DNA from 2 places in the Hahella sp. CR1 genome. Region 1 is predicted to be linked to the other one. Evidence: predicted binding sites of a transcription regulator. Region 1 holds the regulator's gene; the other holds the start of a gene.
What was found. The regulator FliA, encoded in region 1, starts transcription of late flagellar genes. The targets are predictions, from matches to a motif close to CTAAAGTTNNNNNNNNNNCNGCCGATA.
Positions count from the first base shown of each region.

Region 2: the regulator FliA is predicted to act here: its motif matches at 6,250-6,276, upstream of ONV78_RS13030 (flagellin).

Region 1 covers NZ_JAPELK010000004.1:168,456-178,751, forward strand. Annotated here, with positions in the region: gene flhB (flagellar biosynthesis protein FlhB) at 1-489, shown strand, start outside; gene flhA (flagellar biosynthesis protein FlhA) at 597-2,765, shown strand; gene flhF (flagellar biosynthesis protein FlhF) at 2,802-4,100, shown strand; gene ONV78_RS11415 (MinD/ParA family protein) at 4,157-4,969, shown strand; gene ONV78_RS11420 (RNA polymerase sigma factor FliA) at 5,145-5,861, shown strand; gene cheY (chemotaxis response regulator CheY) at 6,033-6,419, shown strand; gene ONV78_RS11430 (protein phosphatase CheZ) at 6,439-7,230, shown strand; gene ONV78_RS11435 (chemotaxis protein CheA) at 7,242-9,722, shown strand; gene ONV78_RS11440 (chemotaxis response regulator protein-glutamate methylesterase) at 9,778-10,296, shown strand, end outside.
Region 2 covers NZ_JAPELK010000004.1:521,257-531,552, forward strand. Annotated here, with positions in the region: gene ONV78_RS13015 (tetratricopeptide repeat protein) at 1-1,471, opposite strand, end outside; gene ONV78_RS13020 (flagellin) at 1,507-3,558, opposite strand; gene ONV78_RS13025 (6-hydroxymethylpterin diphosphokinase MptE-like protein) at 4,129-6,192, shown strand; gene ONV78_RS13030 (flagellin) at 6,370-8,430, shown strand; gene ONV78_RS13035 (flagellar protein FlaG) at 8,511-8,957, shown strand; gene fliD (flagellar filament capping protein FliD) at 9,087-10,296, shown strand, end outside.

The sequences.
Region 1 (10,296 bases):
CACCAGAAGAATCTGCGTATGACCATGCAAGAGATCAAGGACGAATACAAGGACACGGAAGGCAAGCCGGAAGTGAAGCGACGGGTGCGGGAAGTGCAATACGAGATGAGCCGCCGTCGCATGCTGCAGGATGTGCCCAAGGCGGATGTGGTCATCACCAACCCGACTCACTACTCCGTGGCGCTGAAGTATGACGCCAAGAAAATGGCGGCCCCCATCGTGCTGGCCAAAGGCGCAGATCACATGGCCATGAAAATCCGTGAAATCGCCAGGGCGCACAAGGTTGAGCTGGTCTCGGCGCCGCCTTTGACCCGCTCCATCTACCACCACTCGGAAGTGGGGGACGAAATTCCTTCCGGTCTGTATCTCGCCGTAGCGCAGGTGCTGGCGTATGTCTTTCAACTGCGTCGTTATCGCGGCGGCTACGGTAAGAAGCCCCAGGGCATGCCTGACTTCAAGATACCTTCCCATCTGCGCCGGGATCAGTGAGTTGCGTTAACCGCTGTCCGGCGTCGCTTTTCCATAGAGCGGCACAGTTCCTGCAGACACACTAGGGAAACGGTTTTTTCCGTCAACCTTTTGTCGTTTGGAGTGTTATGGAACGAGCTGCCGCGATCAACAACCTGAAGGCCCTGACCCACGGCAACCTGGGTATCCCGGTGCTTCTGATGGTGTTGTTGGGCATGATGACGTTGCCGGTGCCGCCGTTCCTGCTCGACGTCTTCTTTACCTTCAATATCGCCTTATCGCTAGTCATTCTGCTGGTGTGCGTGTACGCCATGCGTCCCATGGAGTTCGCCATATTCCCGACTGTGCTGCTGGTGGCGACCTTATTGCGTCTGGCTCTGAACGTCGCTTCCACACGTGTGGTGCTGCTGGAAGGTCATGAAGGCGGCGATGCGGCGGGTAAAGTTATCCAGTCTTTCGGTGAAGTGCTGATCGGCGGCAACTACGCCGTTGGTCTGGTGGTGTTCGCCATTCTGATGATTATCAACTTCGTGGTGGTCACCAAAGGCGCGGGACGCGTCTCTGAAGTGAGCGCACGCTTTACCTTGGACGCCATGCCTGGCAAGCAGATGGCGATCGATGCGGATCTGAATGCAGGCATTATCAACCAGGACGAAGCCAAAGCGCGTCGGGCGGAAGTGTCTCAAGAGGCTGATTTCTACGGGTCCATGGACGGCGCCAGTAAATTCGTTCGCGGCGACGCCGTCGCAGGTCTGCTGATTCTGGCTATCAACCTGATCGGCGGTCTCGCCATCGGCATCATGCAGCACGATCTGGAGTTTAACGACGCCGTTCAGAAATATGCGCTGCTGACGATCGGTGACGGTCTGGTGGCGCAGATTCCTTCACTGCTGCTCAGCACCGCGGCGGCCATCATGGTCACCCGCGTCAGCACTCAGCAGGATATGTCCAGCCAGGTCATCAACCAGTTGTTTGGCTCCCCCCGGGCGCTGGCCATTGTCGCCGTCGTTATGTTCATCATGGGCGTAATTCCAGGCATGCCGCACATGGCGTTTCTGGGGTTGGCGTCGGTGTTTGGCGCGGCGGCGTATTTCATGTGGAAACGCCAGCAGCAGTCGGAAGTGGTGGACGAAGGCGTCACGCCTGCGCCCAGACGCCCAGGCGCGCCGCCGCAACCCGGCGGCGGACCCGCACTGGCGCCTGGCGAGAGCGCGCCGGCGGTGCGTGGACCCGAGACCAAAGAACTGGGCTGGGACGACGTGGCCAGCGTGGATATCGTTGGTCTGGAAGTGGGTTACCGCCTGATTCCACTGGTGGACAAGTCGCAAGGCGGACAGTTGCTGGCCCGTATCAAGGGCGTGCGTAAAAAACTGTCGCAGGAACTGGGCTTTCTCATGCCCTCCGTGCACATCCGCGACAACCTGGATTTAATGCCGAACTTTTACCGCATCACCCTGATGGGGGTCACTATCGCGGAAGCGGAAATTCATCCGGATCGGGAAATGGCCATCAATCCCGGTCAGGTCTTCGGCAAGCTGGACGGCATTCAGACCAAAGACCCGGCTTTTGGCCTGGAGGCGGTGTGGATTGATCCGTCCCAGAAAGAACAGGCGCAGACGCTGGGCTACACCGTGGTGGATTCCAGCACCGTCGTGGCGACGCACCTGAATCAGGTGCTCAGCCGTCACGCCTATGAACTAATCGGCCATGAAGAAGTGCAACAGTGGCTGGAGCAGCTGGGCAAGAAGGCGGCGAAACTGGCGGAAGAGCTGGTTCCCAACACCGTTTCGCTCAGCACCCTGTTGAAGGTGCTGCAGAATCTGTTGCAGGAAGATGTGCCGGTGCGGGATATGCGCAGCATTGCGGAGGCCATCGTCAACTTTACGCCGAAGACTCAGGACGCCGGTATTTTGACGGCGGCGGTGAGGGCGTCGCTGCGTCGTCTGATCGTCCAGAACATAGTAGGGGCGGAGCCTGAGCTGCCTGTTATCACTCTGGACCCAGGGTTGGAACAATTACTGCTTAAATCTATGCAACAAGCGCAACAGGCCGGCGGCATGGATGACATCGGTCTGATTTTGGAGCCGAGCATGATGGAAAAACTGCAACGCTCGCTGGCGGAAGCAGCGCAGCGTCAGGAAATGCTCGGTAAAGCGGCGGTCTTGCTGGTGTCCAACAGCCTGCGTCCGGTTCTGGCGCGGTTCATCAGACTCAGCGTGGAGCGCATGCATGTCCTGGCTTATCAGGAAGTGCCGGACAACAAACAAATCACCATCGTGGCGACAATCAGTGGGTAATCCCGTGCGGGCTCGTGGAGCCGGGAGACTAACATTATGAAAGTGAAACGTTTTTTTGCAGCGTCAATGCAACAGGCTTTAAAGGATATCCGTGAAGATCTCGGCGCGGACGCCGTCATTCTGTCCACCAGTAAAACGGGGGATGGCGTGGAGGTGATCTGTGCGCTGGATTATAACGAGGACGATCAGCGCAGCAGCATGCCTGAGCAGGAAGGCCCACGCCCGACGCCCTCTGCGGTGGCCCGGGAGACGGCGGATCGCCACCGTCGCCTGGAGGATGAAATGTCGCGGGTGCGCGACCGGCTGGAAACGCTGAAAAGCAACGCCAGGCCCAAAGCGGAGCCTGCGCCGGCTTTTGCCGCTGCAGAACCGGCGGCGACGGCTTCCCGGCAAATCGGCGCCGGAGAGCCGGAAACCTCACGTATGCTGGCGGAAATGCGCGAAGAGATCATGCAGCTTAAAAGCATCATGCGTCAGCCTGTCGCCGCCGCGCATCCGGAAGAAAATCCCGGCCATCGCGAGCTGATCGAGCGCATGCAGGAAATGGGTATCTTCCGTGAGCTGCAAAACGCGCTCACCGCCAAGGCGGACCCGCGTAAAGGCGCGCAAGAACAATGGCGCAACCTGATGGCGCGTCTGGCGCATGGTTTGAAGGCGGAAAATGAAGAACTGATTCATCAGCGCGGAGTCTGCGCGCTGCTGGGGCCGACCGGCTCCGGCAAAACCACCACCCTCGCCAAACTGGCGGCGCGTTTCGTGGTTCACTACGGCGCCGAAAAACTGGCGCTGGTCACCACCGATCGTTTCCGGGTGGCCAGTCAGCAGCAATTGCAGTCCTTTGGACGCTTGCTGAATGTGCCGGTGTACGTGGTGGATGAAGAGAACAGCCTGGACGATCTGCTTGACCGTCTCGCCAACAAACGTCTGGTGCTGGTGGACACCGCCGGATTGACGCCCCAGGACCCGAATTGGGAGCGTCAGCAGAAAGACCTGAAAGTGACTCGTCACCGCATCAGAAATTATCTTGTATTGTCGGCAGTTAACCAACCGCAGGTCATGAAATCCACCTATCATTACTATAAGATGTTGGGGCTTTCCGGCTGTATCATGACCAAACTGGATGAAGCGTTCAGTCTGGGTGAAGTGTTGAGCATGGCCATCCTGAACCGGCTTCCGGTCGCCTATGTCACCGACGGACAGAAAATACCCGATGACATTCATCCGGCGAAAGCGCATGCCCTGGTGGCGCGCGCGGACGCTTTGTGGCGGCGGACCCGGCGGGAGACCGAACAAACTAATAACACCAGTCGCTTCGCTGCGGAACTGGTGGTCTAAACTATTGAGTGCGGGGTCAACGCCGCGCCGTCTAATAACAGGAGATATCTACCGGTATGAGTAAAGTACATCCGGTTCAAGTTATTGCAGTCACCGGAGGAAAGGGGGGTGTCGGCAAGAGCAATGTTTCCATAAATCTGTCCCTCGCGTTAGCGGACCTGGGACGTCGCGTCGTGCTGCTGGATGCGGACCTCGGACTGGCGAATATTGATGTGTTGCTCGGCGTCACCGCCTCGCGCAATATCGGGGATGTGCTGGCGGGGGATTGCACCCTGCGGGAAGTCATGATCGAAGGGCCGGGGGGGATAAAGATCGTCCCGGCGTCATCCGGCACCCAGCATCTTACTCATCTGTCTCCTCTTGAACATGCGGGTCTGATCAACGCCTTCAGCGACATCAGCGACGACCTGGACGTGCTGGTGATCGACACGGCGGCGGGTATCTCCGAACAAGTGCTTTCCTTCGTGCGCGCGGCCCAGGAAGCCCTGGTGGTGGTGTGCGACGAGCCCACCTCCATTACTGACGCCTATGCCGTCATCAAACTGCTCAACAAGAACCACGATATGTACCGTTTTCGGGTGCTCGCCAACATGGTTCGCTCCGAGCAGGAAGGGCGGCATTTGTTCGGTAAATTATCCAAGGTCACCGAACGCTTTTTGGAAGTTGCGCTACAATATGTAGGAAGCATTCCATTCGACGAAGCCGTACGCAAATCGGTGCAACGGCAACGTCCTGTGTACGAAGCCTATCCGCGCGCCAAAGCGTCGTTGGCGTACCGCCAGCTGGCGCAAAAAGTGGACAACTGGCCTTTGCCGACGGCGCCGAGAGGCAATTTGGAATTCTTTGTGGAGCGTCTGGTGCACAGTTAGACACGTGCCGGACGGAATGCGAGGGCTCGCCCGGCGGCTATATCCCGGGCGCTTGCGATAAGGCGTGATGGCTGCGCCGGACATATCCTCAAACACCCATGAGAACGTTTTTGTTGAAATCATCCGGTTTATTGCAGGCCTTGCGCGCAAATTCATGTCATTGGCGAACACTTATATGATGTATAGCGAGACGCGGGCGGAGCGCGCCGACACTTTGGTCAGGCAATACGCGCCTCTGGTCAAGCGCATCGCGCATCACCTGATCGCCCGTCTGCCCGCCAGCGTGCAGGTGGATGATTTGATTCAGGCGGGCATGATCGGACTGCTGGAAGCCGCGCAGAAATATGACGCCAGCAAAGGCGCCAAATTCGAAACCTATGCAGGCATCCGCATTCGCGGCGCCATGGTGGACGAAATTCGTAAAGGCGATTGGGTGCCGCGCTCCGTGCACCGCAACGCCCGCAATATCGCGGACGCGATACACACTATTGAAGCCCGCACCGGCCGAGACGCGTCGGATGCGGAAGTGGCGGCAGAGCTGGGCATACCCCTGGAGCAATACCACGCCAGCCTGCGCGACGCCAGTTCGGGGAAGCTGTTCAGCCTGGAAGAGCTGGGCGTTCACGGGGAGGGCGGCTCTGACGACGAAACGTTAACCACCGACAATCCCCTCAGCGACATCGAACAAAACGCCTTTCTGGAAAAATTGAGCGCCGCGATAGACGGTTTGCCGGAACGGGAGAAGCTGGTGCTGTCTCTCTACTATGACGAAGAACTCAACCTCAAGGAAATCGGCCAGGTGCTCTCAGTCAGCGAGTCCCGGGTCAGTCAGATTCATTCCCAGGCGACCTTGCGACTGCGATCCCGTCTCTCAGACTGGAAAAACAGCTAAATCAAGCCATTGCCTGCGCAGGTTAATGTTTTTTCGAAATCAGCATCCTGCGGTCATGTTTTCTAAAACAACTTGTATCAAAAAACTGGATAGTACGGCGCGACCAGCTAGACTTACTCAGTAGAGTAATGAAATCAAAGGGTTTCCAGCGTCGCCATTGTGGAGGTTACATTGGACAAGAACATGAAAATCCTCGTTGTAGATGACTTTTCAACAATGAGGCGGATTATTAAAAACCTGCTTCGGGATTTGGGCTTCACCAATACCGATGAAGCGGATGACGGGTCCACCGCGCTGCCGATGTTAAAAACCGGGAAGTTTGATTTTCTGGTCACTGACTGGAATATGCCCGGAATGACGGGAATCGAATTACTCCAGGCTGTTCGCGCTGATGATAGTCTGAAAAACCTGCCGGTGCTCATGGTGACGGCGGAAGCCAAACGGGATCAGATTGTCGCAGCGGCGCAGGCGGGTGTTAACGGGTATGTGGTGAAGCCGTTTACTGCGGCCGTGCTGAAGGAAAAGATAGAGAAAATCTTCGAGCGGATCGACTCATAATAAAACCGCAGGAATTACTATGACCAATGAACAGCAGCCACCATCCTCCTCCCAAGAGGAAATTGAGACGCGCTTGAGCGAGCAGGCGGCGAGCTTGATGGAGCACGTTAGTAAGGGGGACTTTGGCGAAGCGTTGCGGGTAATTTCCGACCTTAATGACACTCGGGACCGTACGCTGTACCACGAAGTGGGCAAGTTGACCCGTTCGTTGCACGAAGCCATACGCAATTTCAATATCGACATGGGCAATGTGAGGATGAATCAGGAGGAGGAGCTGTCGAAAATCGCTGACGCCTCTGATCGCCTTTCCTATGTGGTCGATATGACCAACAAAGCCGCCAACAAGACCATGGATATGGTGGAAGCGAGCATGCCTGTGGCGATAGAGATGAAGCAGGAGGCCCATGAGCTGAAGGAAGCCTGGGGACGACTGCGCCGTCGGGAAATGGACCCCTCTGAGTTCCGTGAGCTGTATAAGCGCATTGATAAGTTTTTGGTGGATCTGGCCGCTAACAGCGACAAGGTGTACACCAATCTGTCGGAAATATTATTGGCTCAGGACTTTCAGGATCTCACGGGACAGGTCATCAACAAGGTTACCGGTCTGGTCAAGGAAGTAGAAGTGAATCTGGTCAAGCTGGTCGCCATGGCGGGCAAGGTTGACCGCATAACAGGCATTCAGCATGAGATGAAAGCCGAAGAAGAGTCTATTACAAAAGGGCACGGCCCGCAGATCCAGACCGAAGGACGCTCAGATGTCGTCGCCAGCCAGGACGACGTGGACGACCTTCTTTCCAGCCTTGGTTTCTGAGGAGCACATGAATGGGGTTTGAAGCGGACGAAGAAATCCTGCAGGACTTTCTAGTCGAAGCGGGAGAAATTCTTGAACAGCTCTCAGAGCAGTTGGTGGAACTGGAGCAGAACCCGGACGACCGCGATCTGCTGAACGCCATTTTCCGTGGGTTCCACACCGTCAAAGGCGGCGCCGGTTTCCTTCAGTTGGACGCCCTGGTGGAATGCTGCCACGTGGCGGAAAACGTCTTTGACCTGTTGCGAAACGGCCAGCTCGGCGTCGACTCCGAATTGATGGATGTCGTGCTGCAGACGCTGGACGCCGTCAACGAAATGTTTTCCCAGGTGAAAATGCGGGAAGAACTGACCCCCGCCGCGCCCGAACTCATGGCTGCCCTGGAGCGACTGGCCAGCGGCGAGTCCGCTGCTGTGGCGGAAGAGGCTGACGAGCCCGCCGAAGAAGCCGTGGAAGAGCACGAAGAAGACGCGGCTGAAGAAGTTGAAGAGCCTGTGGCGTCGGCGGAAGGCGATATCACCGACGACGAATTCGAGAATCTGCTCAACGCCCTGGACGATGAAGACGGCGGCGAGAAAGCGGAGGCGTCGGAGTCGAAAGGCGAAGGCGATGAAATCACCGAAGACGAGTTCGAGAAACTGTTGGATCAACTGCATGGTCCCGGTAAGTTTGGAGGTCCCCAGGAAGGCAAACCCGCCAAGGCTGCTCCCGAACCCGCTCCGGTTCCTCAGGAAGAAGCGGCTGAAGCCGTGTCCGCCGGCGATGGTGATGAAATCACCGACGATGAATTTGAAGCCTTGCTGGATGAACTGCACGGCAAAGGCAAGTTTGACGGCGCCGTCTCTGACGGGACTGAGCAGAAGAAAGCCCCCGCTGCGGATAAGAAAGGCAAACCTGCGGCAAAAGCCGAGCCTGAAAAGCCTGCAAAGAAAGTAGAGAAAAAAGAGGAAGCCGCCGCTGGCGACTCGGAACTGATTACCGACGACGAATTCGAAAAACTGCTGGACGAGTTACACGGCTCCGGCAAGGGACCTAGTCCTACCGGCGGCGCCAAGCCCGCCGCGGCGAAACCGGCGGAAAAGGCGGCTGTGAAAAAAGAGCCCGCCAAGAAGGAGCCGGTCAAGAAAGAACCGCCCAAAGTCGTCAAGCCCGCGCCAGCTCCAGCCCGCGCCGAGCCGGACGAAGAACGGCGTCAGCCTGCGGCGAGCGCCGCCGCTGGAAAAGACGCCCAGGCCAGCATCGCGACGGAAACCACGGTGCGGGTGGACACCAAACGCCTCGACGACATCATGAACATGGTCGGCGAACTAGTGCTGGTGCGTAACCGTCTTAAGCGTTTAGGCGAAGAGTTCGCCGACGAGAACATGAGCAAAGCCGTGTCCAATCTGGACGTGGTTACCAGCGACTTGCAATCCGCCGTCATGCAGACGCGGATGCAGCCCATCAAGAAAGTATTTGGCCGTTTCCCCCGCGTGGTGAGGGATCTGGCGCGCAACCTGCGCAAAGAAGTCAATCTGGTGTTGCGTGGGGAAGACACCGACCTGGATAAGAACCTGGTCGAAGCTCTGTCCGACCCACTGGTCCACTTGGTGCGTAACGCAGTGGACCACGGTATCGAATCTCCCGAAGCGCGCGAGCAAAAAGGCAAACCGCGGGTAGGGCGCGTGGTGCTGGCGGCGGAGCAGGAAGGCGATCATATTCTGCTGTCCATCGAAGACGACGGCGCGGGTATGGACCCGGTGGTGTTGCGTCAGAAAGCAGTGGAAAAAGGCATCTACGACGTGGACGCCGCGGAGCGTCTCACCGACAACGAGGCGTATAACCTGATATTCGCGCCGGGCTTCTCCACCAAGACGGAAATATCCGATGTGTCCGGGCGTGGCGTCGGGATGGATGTGGTCAAAACCAAGATCACCCAGTTGAACGGCACTATCCATATTGAATCAGAGTTGGGGCGCGGTTCGCGCATTGTAATCAAAGTGCCGTTGACCCTCGCCATCATGCCGACCTTGATGGTGATGCTGGGAGATCAGGCGTTCGCTTTCCCATTGGTGAGCGTGGTGGAAATATTCCACCTTGACCTGACCCAGACTAATATCGTTGATGGGCAGGAATGTATTGTGGTGCGCGAGAATGTGTTCCCGCTGTTCCACATCAAACGCTGGCTGGTGAAAGGCGCGCAATTCGAACCTACGGAAGAGAATGGTCATGTGGTGATTGTCTCTGTCGGCACCAAGCGCGTGGGCTTTGTGGTCGATCAGCTGGTCGGCCAGGAAGAGGTGGTCATTAAACCCTTGGGCAAAATGCTGCACGGCACGCCGGGAATGGCCGGCGCCACTATCACCGGAGACGGGCGCATTGCGCTGATACTGGACATTCCCAGCATGCTTGGACGCTACGCCAAGTCCAGCAAAGTATACGGTCGGCCGACGTTCAGGAAGAGTCAGTTGGTGGCGGACTCGGATGAAACGGAGCCCGCGGCTTCCGCAGGCTGAGCGCCTGTCATAAGGCGCAGCGGCGGAGTGATTTCCAAAAACGGGAGACCGATGAATGGCCTTAAAGGTCCTGGTAGTAGATGATTCGGGATTTTTCAGACGTCGCCTTTGCGAGATCCTGAACTCCATCAGCGATGTCGATGTCGTCGGCACGGCCAGCAATGGCCGCGAAGGCGTGGACATGGCGCTTAAACTGAAGCCCGACGTCATCACCATGGACTACGAGATGCCGGTCATGGACGGCATTACTGCGGTTAGGGAAATCATGCGGACTCAGCCCACGCCGGTCTTGATGTTTTCCTCTCTTACCTACGAAGGCGCACGAGTGACCTTTGACGCCCTGGAAGCCGGCGCGGTGGATTTTCTACCGAAGAGCTTCGAGGCGATGTCCGGCGACGCCTCCAAGATCAAACGCCTGCTGCACGACCGCATTAAAGAAGTTTCGCGAGCCAAATATCGTATGTCCGGGGCCTCCGCTCCAGCGCCGGAACCGGCCAAACCTGCGCCGCCGACGCCTGTACGCGAGCCGCCCAAGCCCGCCGCGCCGACGCCGCGCGCCGTGGAACCACGCGCC
Region 2 (10,296 bases), 350 kb from region 1:
GCTGGGCGATGGAGTAGGGCCAGAATACGATATTTTCCAGATCATACTGTTCCGCTTTGCGAGCGCCAAAAGCGAGGTTCGCCAGATTCTCGTCGACAGCGATAACGTCCACGTCGTCAAAGTAGCGGGCGAATTCCACTGCTCTTTGTGACGACTCGGCGCCGAGAATCATCGCGCATAGGCGTTCGGGCAACTGCTGCGCCCGCGCCCCTAATACGCTTTCCAATTGTTTGCGCAACGATTGCTCGCTAAAGAACTCTATGTTGCGCCACACTGGGCAGGCCATGGCGACTTCCGCTGCGTCTTCCAGTAACTCAAGCTGTTTTTCCTGAAACCCTTGCTTGTAGCCTTCATCCTCCATGGGTAAGTAGAAGCTGGCTTCCATCAGCAGTTGCATCGACTGCGGCCAGTCGTCCAGGGAGAAAGCCGACAAAAAGCGCGAGTAGGCCTGAGGGAAGAGAGTGACGTACATGGCGGCGACGATAAGGGCGCCTGCGATATCCGTCACGCTGTTTTCCGTTGTGCAGGACAGCAGAATCTTTCTGTTCAGGTCGCTGATTTGAGCGGTTTCATCTTCGGCGGCGTAGAGTGCTCCGCCGGTAGCGACATTGTAGACGCCGATGGCGATGGCCAGTTCCTGCAGCCCTTCGCGTAATTCGCCAGAGGCTGTCGTCTCGTCAAGGATGGCTTTGCGTATCAACGTGACGAACTGCTCCACGTCCGCATTTGGCATCACAGTTCTGGTCAGCGCCAAGAGCAGTAACGGGTCCTGCGCGGCGTCGTTGATGTCGATGCACACGTCAGGGTTGCGCAGGTCGTATTTCAACGCCAGCGCCTGTGCGGTAATGCGAGCCAGATTCTGATGAGGCAGGTCTTCTTGCTGCAGTAAATCCAACAGATCGCGCTCAATGGTTTCGGAGCGTCTTTCAACCTGCAGATGAGCGCAGCACTTGATCATGCCGGCGTACAGAGTAGGCCACTCCAGACCGTATTCCAGTAAGCGCCGATAGTGCATATAGGCAATATCGTAATTGCTCATCGCCGCCTGGCAGTGTGCGATGCCCAGAAAGGCGGCGGCGTAGCTTTTATCCTGTTGCAGCGCCTGCTGGAAATATTGCTCCGCCTGGGCGGGCTGATTCTCCATCAGATTCAGATAGCCAAGGTTGGCGATCAGTTGCGGCGCGTTGCGGTCTTGGGCCAGCGCCTGGTTGAAGAACCGGCGCGCTTCGTTAAGCCGTCCTTCATCCAGCTCTATTCGACCCAGCAGGCCCAGCGCCGAGGCCTGCGCTGGCTCCAGCGCCAGCGCTTGCTCTATCAGCGTTTTGGCGGCGCCTCTGTCCTCACTGCGTTGTTGATGCGACGCGCCTGGACGATTGGAGGCGCGGTATATCTCGTTCGCCTCTATCAGTAAATGGGCGGCTTCAACACGAGTGGATTGAAGTTTTTCGTTTGCTTGCGCTGTTGCCTGCATGGTTCTTACCTCTGCTAGCTCAATTCAATCTCTGTTTAGCCTTGCAGCAGCTGCAGCACCTGCTGCGGCTGTGCATTAGCCTGGGCCAGAATCGACAATCCGGCTGACTGCAATACCTGGGTTCGGGACAGCTCGGCGGTCTCCGCCGCGAAGTCCGCATCGCGGATTCGCGAGTTGGCGGCGGTCAGGTTTTCTGACGCAATCGCCTGGTTGGATATGGTCGACTCGAAGCGATTCTGAATCGCGCCGAGATTCGCACGCTGGAAGTTGATGGTGTTCAACGCGTTGTCTACTGCACTGAGGGCCAGGATGGCGCCGTCCACCGTGGATATATCGATGTTTTGCACCAATTGTCCGGTGGAGTTGGAGCCGTAAGTGCCGACTTCGAACCCGCTCTTTTCTATCTGACCGGTCAGCGTATCCAACTCGATGGCGCCGGCCGAGAGCAGGGTGATGGTGCTGGCGGTGACAGTGTCCACCGTGCCCAATCCAATTAACGACGTGGTCGTAGAGGCGTTGGATATCTGGATGTTCCTGCCATCGTCGGCGATCATTCTGTAACTGCTGCCGAAGGCTTCCGCTTGTACCCCAGTCTGACCAGACTTGTTGTTGATCGCGGTGATAACCGTTCTTTGCACATCCGCCACGGTGTCATTGGAGCCGTAGGAGATGTTGATCTGCACGCCATTGATCTGGAAGTTGAAGTTTTGCGCGCTGCCGGTGACCAACGCCGTGGCGTTTTGGATCGTATCGTTTACCTCCGCCACAACGCCGGTCTGATCGCTGACCTTGTTGATCGCCACAGCTTTGGCGATGGCGCTGGAGTCCGTTTGCGTGCTGGAAGAGGTGTCAAAGTTGGTTTGCGTCGGGCCGATGGGAACGCCGTTGATAACCAGGTCGCCGGCAGCGAACGGGTTGGCGTCCACCTGGTCGCTGATGGCGCCGCTGTTATTACCGCTGAAGGTGCCTACAGAAAGACCCGCGTTGCCAATGTTACCGGTTGTGGTGTCGAGTCCAATGGCGCTGCCGTCGCGTGATATGAGCGTAAAGGTGCCCGTGTAGGTAACGGCGGCGGAGGCGGCCGTGTCGGACGGCGGCAAACCGAAGGCGGTGGAGTTGAGGGCCGTGCTTTGGATGACAATGTTGCGGCCATCCTCCGCCGTCAGCCTGATGCCGACCGTCGGGTTGCCGTCAAACGAGGCGGTGACGCCGGTTTGTCCGGACTTTTCATTGATCGCCGCTGCGACGTTCTCAAGATTGACCTGCGATGACAGGTTAGAGGAGATGGTCACTGCGATCGCCACGCCGTTTATCGTCACGGACGCTGACTGGGTGGTGGCGATAAAAGTGGTGGAGCCGCTGACGTAGGTGCCGTTAATCACGGCTTCTACGCCGGTGGATTCCGTCAGTTTGTTGATCGCCGCCACTTTGGCGATGGCGCTCTGGTCCTGGTTGGCGCTGGAGAACGCATCGTCAACGCCAGTGGATGCGCCAATGGCGATGCCGTTGATCACCAGGTCGCCGGCAGCGAGAGCCGCGGCTTCCGGTTCCGAGGATATGCCGTCGGTTTCCGCCGCTCCCAGTTTGTCCACCGTAGCGCCTTCAATACCGAAAGTGACCGATTCCCCTTCGTTGGCGCCGATTTGGAAGGTCACGTCAGTGAAGGTGCCGTCCAACAATTTGGTGCCGTTGAAGTTGGTTTGCTCCGATACCCGCTTGATCTCTTGAAGCAGCTGGTTGACCTCTTCATTCAGCGCTTTGCGATCCAGCCCGCTGTTGGTGGCGTTGGCGGATTGCAGCGCCAGGTCGCGAATACGCAGGAGGTTTTCGCTCATCGCGCCAAGCGCGCCTTCCGCTGTTTGCGACAGCGACACGGCGTCGCCGGCGTTGCGGATAGCGACGCTTAATCCTCGTACCTGGGAGGTAAAGCGGGTGGATATCGCCAAGCCGGCGGCGTCGTCCCGCGCGCTGTTGATACGAAGACCCGATGACAGGCGCGCCAGAGCGGTCTGGTTGGCCGACTGCGAATTATTAAGATTTCGCTGCGCGTTGATCGAGGCGATGTTGGTATTAATTATCTGAGGCATAACTTCCCCCTATTGCGTCTATACCAGCCGGGCCGTTTCCTTCGTAAGAGCCGCTCGGATGCGTAGCAACCGGCTACCTGACTTTGCCTGCCCCTCTATGCGAATAAAAATTGCGCAGAAAGGAGCGTTTCCACTGCCTATGCAAAAGCATTGCCAGAACTTTTAGGAAATTTTATGTGTTTGATTTTTAATCACAAAAAAACGCAGATAGGTTTGCGGGAAAGGGAGGCCTATGGATTTTGGCAGGAGTTTGCCAAGGGGCGGTCAAAAAGTTGCCGCTTGCCGCCAAGAGGAAAATGGGGATAACAATCGCTCTCTCCTTCATATAGATAGCGCCGCCTTGCAAAGAAAGGCGCGTAAGCTGACGCCTCCCTTTTTGAAGCGGCTGCGGAAATGGCGGCATGATAATTGCCGAGCTTGAAAGATAGAGGCGTTAAAAGTGGCGAAAACAGGAGTAATGGGCAGATCACTGCTACGCTAACTTTGTCTGTTCACTAAAAATTTTTCGAGTGACGGAAAATTGCCGCCCCAATTTTCTCGTTCGGAAAAACTAAAAAAGAGATAGAAGCAATGACCGATCAAGCGGAAATACTTAAGCCTTTCATCGAGCGCAGGGAAAAGAATTTAGCCTACTTCAAAGACCACTTTCCCGGCATATATAAGCACTTCCTGAACTATCAGATGAAAAAATCCAAGCTGAATATCATCCCTGACGCTGGTGAAGTGGATATTCACGATGAAGGCCATTCCGTATACGGCGGTAAAGCCAAGGCCTATGCTCTGAACGAAATCAAGGAATTCACCAAGGTCTACAGTGAAGGCGGCAAGGTGGTTTCTATTGACCCGCCGTTTCCCGGCGATTACTGCTTTCCAAGGTTTTTCTTCAAAGCCGCTGACGCCATTATTCGAAAATCTCCTATTAACAAGTCGAACTTCAATCATTTTTGGCTGGGGGATTCTTATCCCTGCATTGTCTTCCTCGGGTGCGGCGTGGGTTATCACATTGAGGCCTTCCTGGAGCAGCACAAGGTCAACTACGCCGTGGTTTTTGAGCCTAATCTGGATCATTTCGCCGCGAGTCTGTACGCCGTCGACTGGGCGGAGATCTGCCGCAAGTATGACGGCGCGGAAGGGCGCACCATTCACTTTCTGCTGGGCGGGCAGGAAGACGAATACTCACAGTGGGCGCTGCTGTGGAATAACCTGGTTACGACACCGCCAGCTTTTCCTCTCGCGACGCTGTTTTATAATCATCGCGGCCTGAAGTCCCACGATAATTTATCTGAAAAGGTGTGCGACGACCTGTATGTGTTCCTGGTTTCCTGGGGCAATTATGACGATGAGGTCAACCAGCTTAATCAGGCGGCGCACAATATATATAGCGGCGTTGAGTTATTGCCGCCGCCTGTCAATGACATAACCGATGTGCCGGTGTGCATTGTAGGGGCGGGTCCCTCCCTGGACATGCGCATAGATCAGTTACGGGAGATGCAACAGCGCGGCGCGTTGATCATTTCATGCGGCTCCTCCATCACTGCGTTGCATCCGATGGGAATCAAACCGGATATTCATGTCGAACTGGAGTCTGACTATCAATATGTGGTCGGGCAGTTGGAGCGGCTTAAAGATCCCGATTACTTGAATTCGATAAAAGTTATTGCTCCTATTCACATCAGCCCGATCGTATACCAGTTGTTTGGCGAACGGCGCGCTTACATCAAAGAAGAGTGTGGGCTGGCGACCATGTTTCCCGAGCATGGGCAGATCATCCGCGGGGGAACTCCCACTTGCACGAACCTCGGGTTAGCCTGGGCGCTGCACTACGGATTCAAGAACATCTTGTTGTTTGGAATGGACTTTGGGTTCACGGACAGACGCCATCACCATGCGCAAAGCTCGATCTATTACGACGACGACGCCCATGAGGCGTTCAAGCGCAGCGTGGATTACGACGGCCAGCATGTGTTTAAGGTGGAGGGTGTTGACGGCGGCTCCGTTTTGACGTCACCGCAATATTTCGCCGCCAAACGCAAAGCGGAAAACAGTCTGCGTGACTTCCCTGAGCGCGGCAAAGTCTACAATTTTTCTCATGGGGCCAAGATTGAGGGCTCTGAGTGGGTGGCGCCGGGACCATTACCGATTTCCCTGACGGCGCTCAACGCGAGCAGCGACAAGAAGCAGAAGGTGGTGGATTACCTCTACGCGTCGCAGCACGAAAAAATACCGGTAGACGTGCTTGAGAAGAAGCGAGACCGCTTAAATGTCTTGTTCGGGCAGTTCAGCGACGATGTTTCGACATTTTTGCAGGCGCCCATTACCAGCAAAGATGAAATGAACAGAGTCTGTAACCGCATCAACACTTACATGGAAGATCAGGTGCAAGTTAAAGCTAAAGAATTTTATTTCCTGTTGCGGGGCTCTATCAGACATTTTCTTTATATCGGTTTCGCGCATACGCTGGCCATTCAGAATGATGCGGAGAGGCTGACCTTCATGGAAGAATGGAGACAGACCATGCTGCGCTTTCTCCTTGATGTACATAAACATTTTCTTCAGGTTATGTACAAAAAATTCGACCTTGAGACAGATCCCTGGGTGCGCCGTTCGATCAATGATCCCGATGACTTTGCGTGAGCGTGAAGTCATGGGGTTAAGGCTTACATTTCATTACAAAGAGCAGGCAAAAATTAACTAAAGAATCTTCTCCTGAAGCCGTTACTAAGGACAACGGGTTAGCGCAGTTCGACCGGCCCTGCTGTGTAGAAGCGAGAACCTCTTAACCGAGTGAGAAGGGTTACAGGAGAAGCAAACATGCCTCAAATAATTAATACCAACATTGCGTCGTTGAATGCGCAGCGTAACCTGAACGCTTCACAGCGGTCAGGAGATACGTCGTTGCAGCGGCTTTCTTCGGGTCTCCGCATCAACAGCGCAAAAGACGACGCGGCAGGTCTGGCGATTTCAACACGTTTCGACGCTCAGATTCGCGGCACTAACGTCGCGGTTCGTAACGCGGGAGACGCGATCTCATTGGCGCAGACCGCTGAAGGCGCTTTGAGTTCAATGAAAGACAGCTTACAGCGTATTCGTGAACTGTCACTGCAATCTGCGAACGACACTAACTCAACTATCGACCGTGAAGCCTTGCAGGAAGAGGTTGGCCAGCTGATCAGCGAGATTGAAAACATCGCTGCAACTACCAACTTCAACGGTAAGAAACTGCTGGACGGCTCTTTCCAGAATTCCGTTTTCCAAACTGGCGCTAACCTGGGGAACACCATCAGCGTGACCATCTCCAAGCTGGACACCAGCACTTTGGGAACAGCGGACACCAGCGGTATTTCCAGCAGAACGACTACGACCGCTCTGGTTGTAGGCAGCACCGGCAATGAAATGGTTGCAGGGGACATCGTTATCAATGGCATCTCCGTGGGCGCATCTGTGGGTACTGACGACACGGCTTCCACCAGCCATGCGGCGTCAAGCGCCATTGCTAAGGCGGCGGCGATTAATGATGTATCCGATCAGACAGGCGTCACCGCTACTGTCGACGCGAACTATGTCGCGGGCACCACTACCGCCGACGCGACTGCGGCGAACGTGAGCTTGAACCTGAACGGGGTCAGCATCAACCTGAGTAAAGGCACCACCTTGACTGTCGAGCAGAACCTGCAAGCGACAGCGGACGCCATTAACGAAAAATCCGGCGCCACAGGCGTGCGCGCGGTCTTCGACGGCGACACCGCCAAGGGTATCTCCCTGGTGGCTGACGACGGTCGTAACATCGTATTGACTGAAACTACGAGCAACACCTTGGCTACCTTTGGTTTGGCCGCGGCAAGCTCCCTGGGTAACGCCTATGTCGGCACCTACTCGCTTTCAAGCGATGACGGCAGCGACATTGCACTCACCACGACTACAGGCAACATCGATAACGCCGGCTTTGAAGTAGGGTCATTCAGCGGAAACAACGCAGGTATTGTGAGTGATAATGGCACCACCACCGCTTTGGTGACTGGCGACATCGTCATCAACAACGTGGGTATCGGGCCCAGCTTGAGCACTGACGACACGGCTTCCACTGCGAATGCGGACGGTAGCGCCATCGCGAAAGCGGCTGCGATCAACCGTTCGTCTGACCAGACTGGCGTTACCGCGCTGGCTAACGAAAACCGTGTTAACTCAGGCAACCTGACTACCACGACTGCCTCTGCGACGATTACGGTCAACGGCGTGTCCATCACTGCGAGCTTCAGCACCACTGACGACGTCGCTGTGAAACAGGCTGCGATCATCGATGCGATCAACCAGAAATCCGGTCAGACTGGCGTTACTGCGGAAGTACTGGACTCTGACTCCTTCACTCTGGTGGCTGCGGACGGTCGTAACATCGACATCAGCGGCGCCACAGCGATGGCCAGCATCACCACCACGACCTTTGTCAGCTCTGTGACACTGTTGTCTGGCGGTCAGATAGACGTTGAATCCAACACCAACTCTGCGGGTCTGGCGAAAGCGGGTCTGAGAATCGGTACATTCGGCGGCGCTGAAAGCGGCTCTCTGCTGCAGGATGTGGATATCTCTACTGTAGCTGGCGCTGAAGCGGCTCTGAAGGCGGTGGATAACGCACTGCAGACTGTAACGTCCAAACAGGCGGAACTGGGCGCCATCCAGAACCGCTTCCAGAACACGATTGCGAACTTGGAAGTGAACAACGAGAACCTGAACTCCGCCAACAGCCGGATCAGGGACGCAGACTTCGCATCCGAGACCGCAGCGTTGTCAAGGGCGCAGGTACTGCAACAGGCCGGTATCTCGATATTGGCGCAGGCTAATGCAAGACCCCAGCAAGTCTTGTCGCTCCTGCAGTAACGGAGTGAACTAACGTGAAATACCGGCCGGATGTTCTCTTCCGGCCGGTTTAAGCGTTAAGACATGCTAAGAGGTGAGATATGAATGACGTTAAGACTACTGAACTGAGTATGGCGGCGGCCACTAAACCCGTGAACCTGCCGTCTGCTCAGTCCGCGACGTCGTCACCTCCGATTGAACCTAAGGTTAAGTCCGGGGTAGCAACGTCTACGCCTGATACGCAGGCTGCGAAGCAGAGCTCTGCAGCCCAGCCCACCAACGACATTGCCAATAAGCAACAGCAACAGTTGGAGAGGGAGCAAAGCCACGAGCTTAGGGAAGCGGTGACCAAGTTGAATGAATACGTTCAATCTGTGCAGCGTGACCTGCAGTTCGAATTGGATGAGGTCTCGGGAAGAACGGTCATTACTGTTTTGGACAGAACCACAAAAGAAGTAGTGAGACAGATTCCCGATGACTTGGCCCTTAAGCTGGCTCGCAACTTGCAGCAGGATGAACCAGTTAATCTGTTTTCCGCCAAGGCGTGAGGCTTGGCGGAATCAGATAGGGTTCGGCAGGAATTTACGATCCGTAACAAAAAAAGGGGCAAAGTTTTGCCCCTTTTTGCCGATAAATAAAGATATGATCGTACACACAATCCGCGAGGTTGGCGTCACATGGCAAGCGTTTCTTCAATAGGCATCGGCTCGGGAGTATTGACCAGCGAATTAATCGAGAAGCTGGCCAGTGCTGAGCGTGAGCCGACGGAAAAAAGGCTGAATCTCAAAGAAGATGAAGTGACGGCCAAACTCAGCGACTTGAGTCGTCTGAAAAGCGCAATTACCGACCTGCGTTTATCCGCTCGTACATTGAGCACGCCGGAAGCGATGTCCAGCAACACGGCGACTTCCAGCGGCTCTGCTGTTGGCGTTACCGCCAACACCTCTGCGAAAACTGGTTCATATGCGCTCACCGTCAGCAATCTGGCCGTTGCGCAATCATTGAGTTCCGGCACTTTCGCTGATAAAGACACCACCACTGTAGGAACAGGCACGCTGTCTTTTACTGTCGGCGGCGTCACCAAAAACCTGACCGTTGATAGCAGTAACAATACGTTGCAGGGATTGTCCGACGCCATTAACGATATGGGATTGGACGTTAACTCCTCCGTTATTTACAACGGCTCCTCCTACCAGCTTGTGTTATCCGCTTCAAAAACCGGTGTGGCGAACGCCATTTCTATTTCAGCGACGGATAACGACGGCAACAGTACGGATGGTTCGGGGATTTCCCAGTTTATTTATAACGCCACCAACCAGAATTTAACTCAGGACGTCGCAGCGGAAGACGCCGCCTTTACTTTGAATGGCGTATCCATCACCCGTTCGTTGAACACCGTCGATGACGTGGTGGACGGCCTGACCCTGACTTTAAATGCTGAAACCGCAAGCGCAGTCAACGTTACCGTTAGCAAAGACCTGAATGCTGTGACCGAAAGGGTCCAGGATTTAGTGGATAAATATAATGCTTTGCAGGAAATCATTAGCGAAGTCACCGCTTTTGACAGTGATACCGGAGAAAAAGGCACTTTGCTGGGCAGCTCCACTGTGCGCACTATCTCCACCCAGTTGCGCTCTACGCTGAGTTCAATTGTTCCCGGGCTGGAAAGCGCTAACGTCCGTAGTTTGTCTGAATTGGGAATTACGACCAACTCAGAATCGGGACAACTGGAGTTCAACAGCCTCACGTTCCAAAACAAGCTGCAAAGTTATCCGAATGACGTAGCGGCTTTGTTCGCCGACCAGGGGCGTACGACGGATGCGCAGGTCAAGTACGTCAGCGCCGGGATAAATACCAAGATTGGCTCGTACGCCGTTGATATCACTC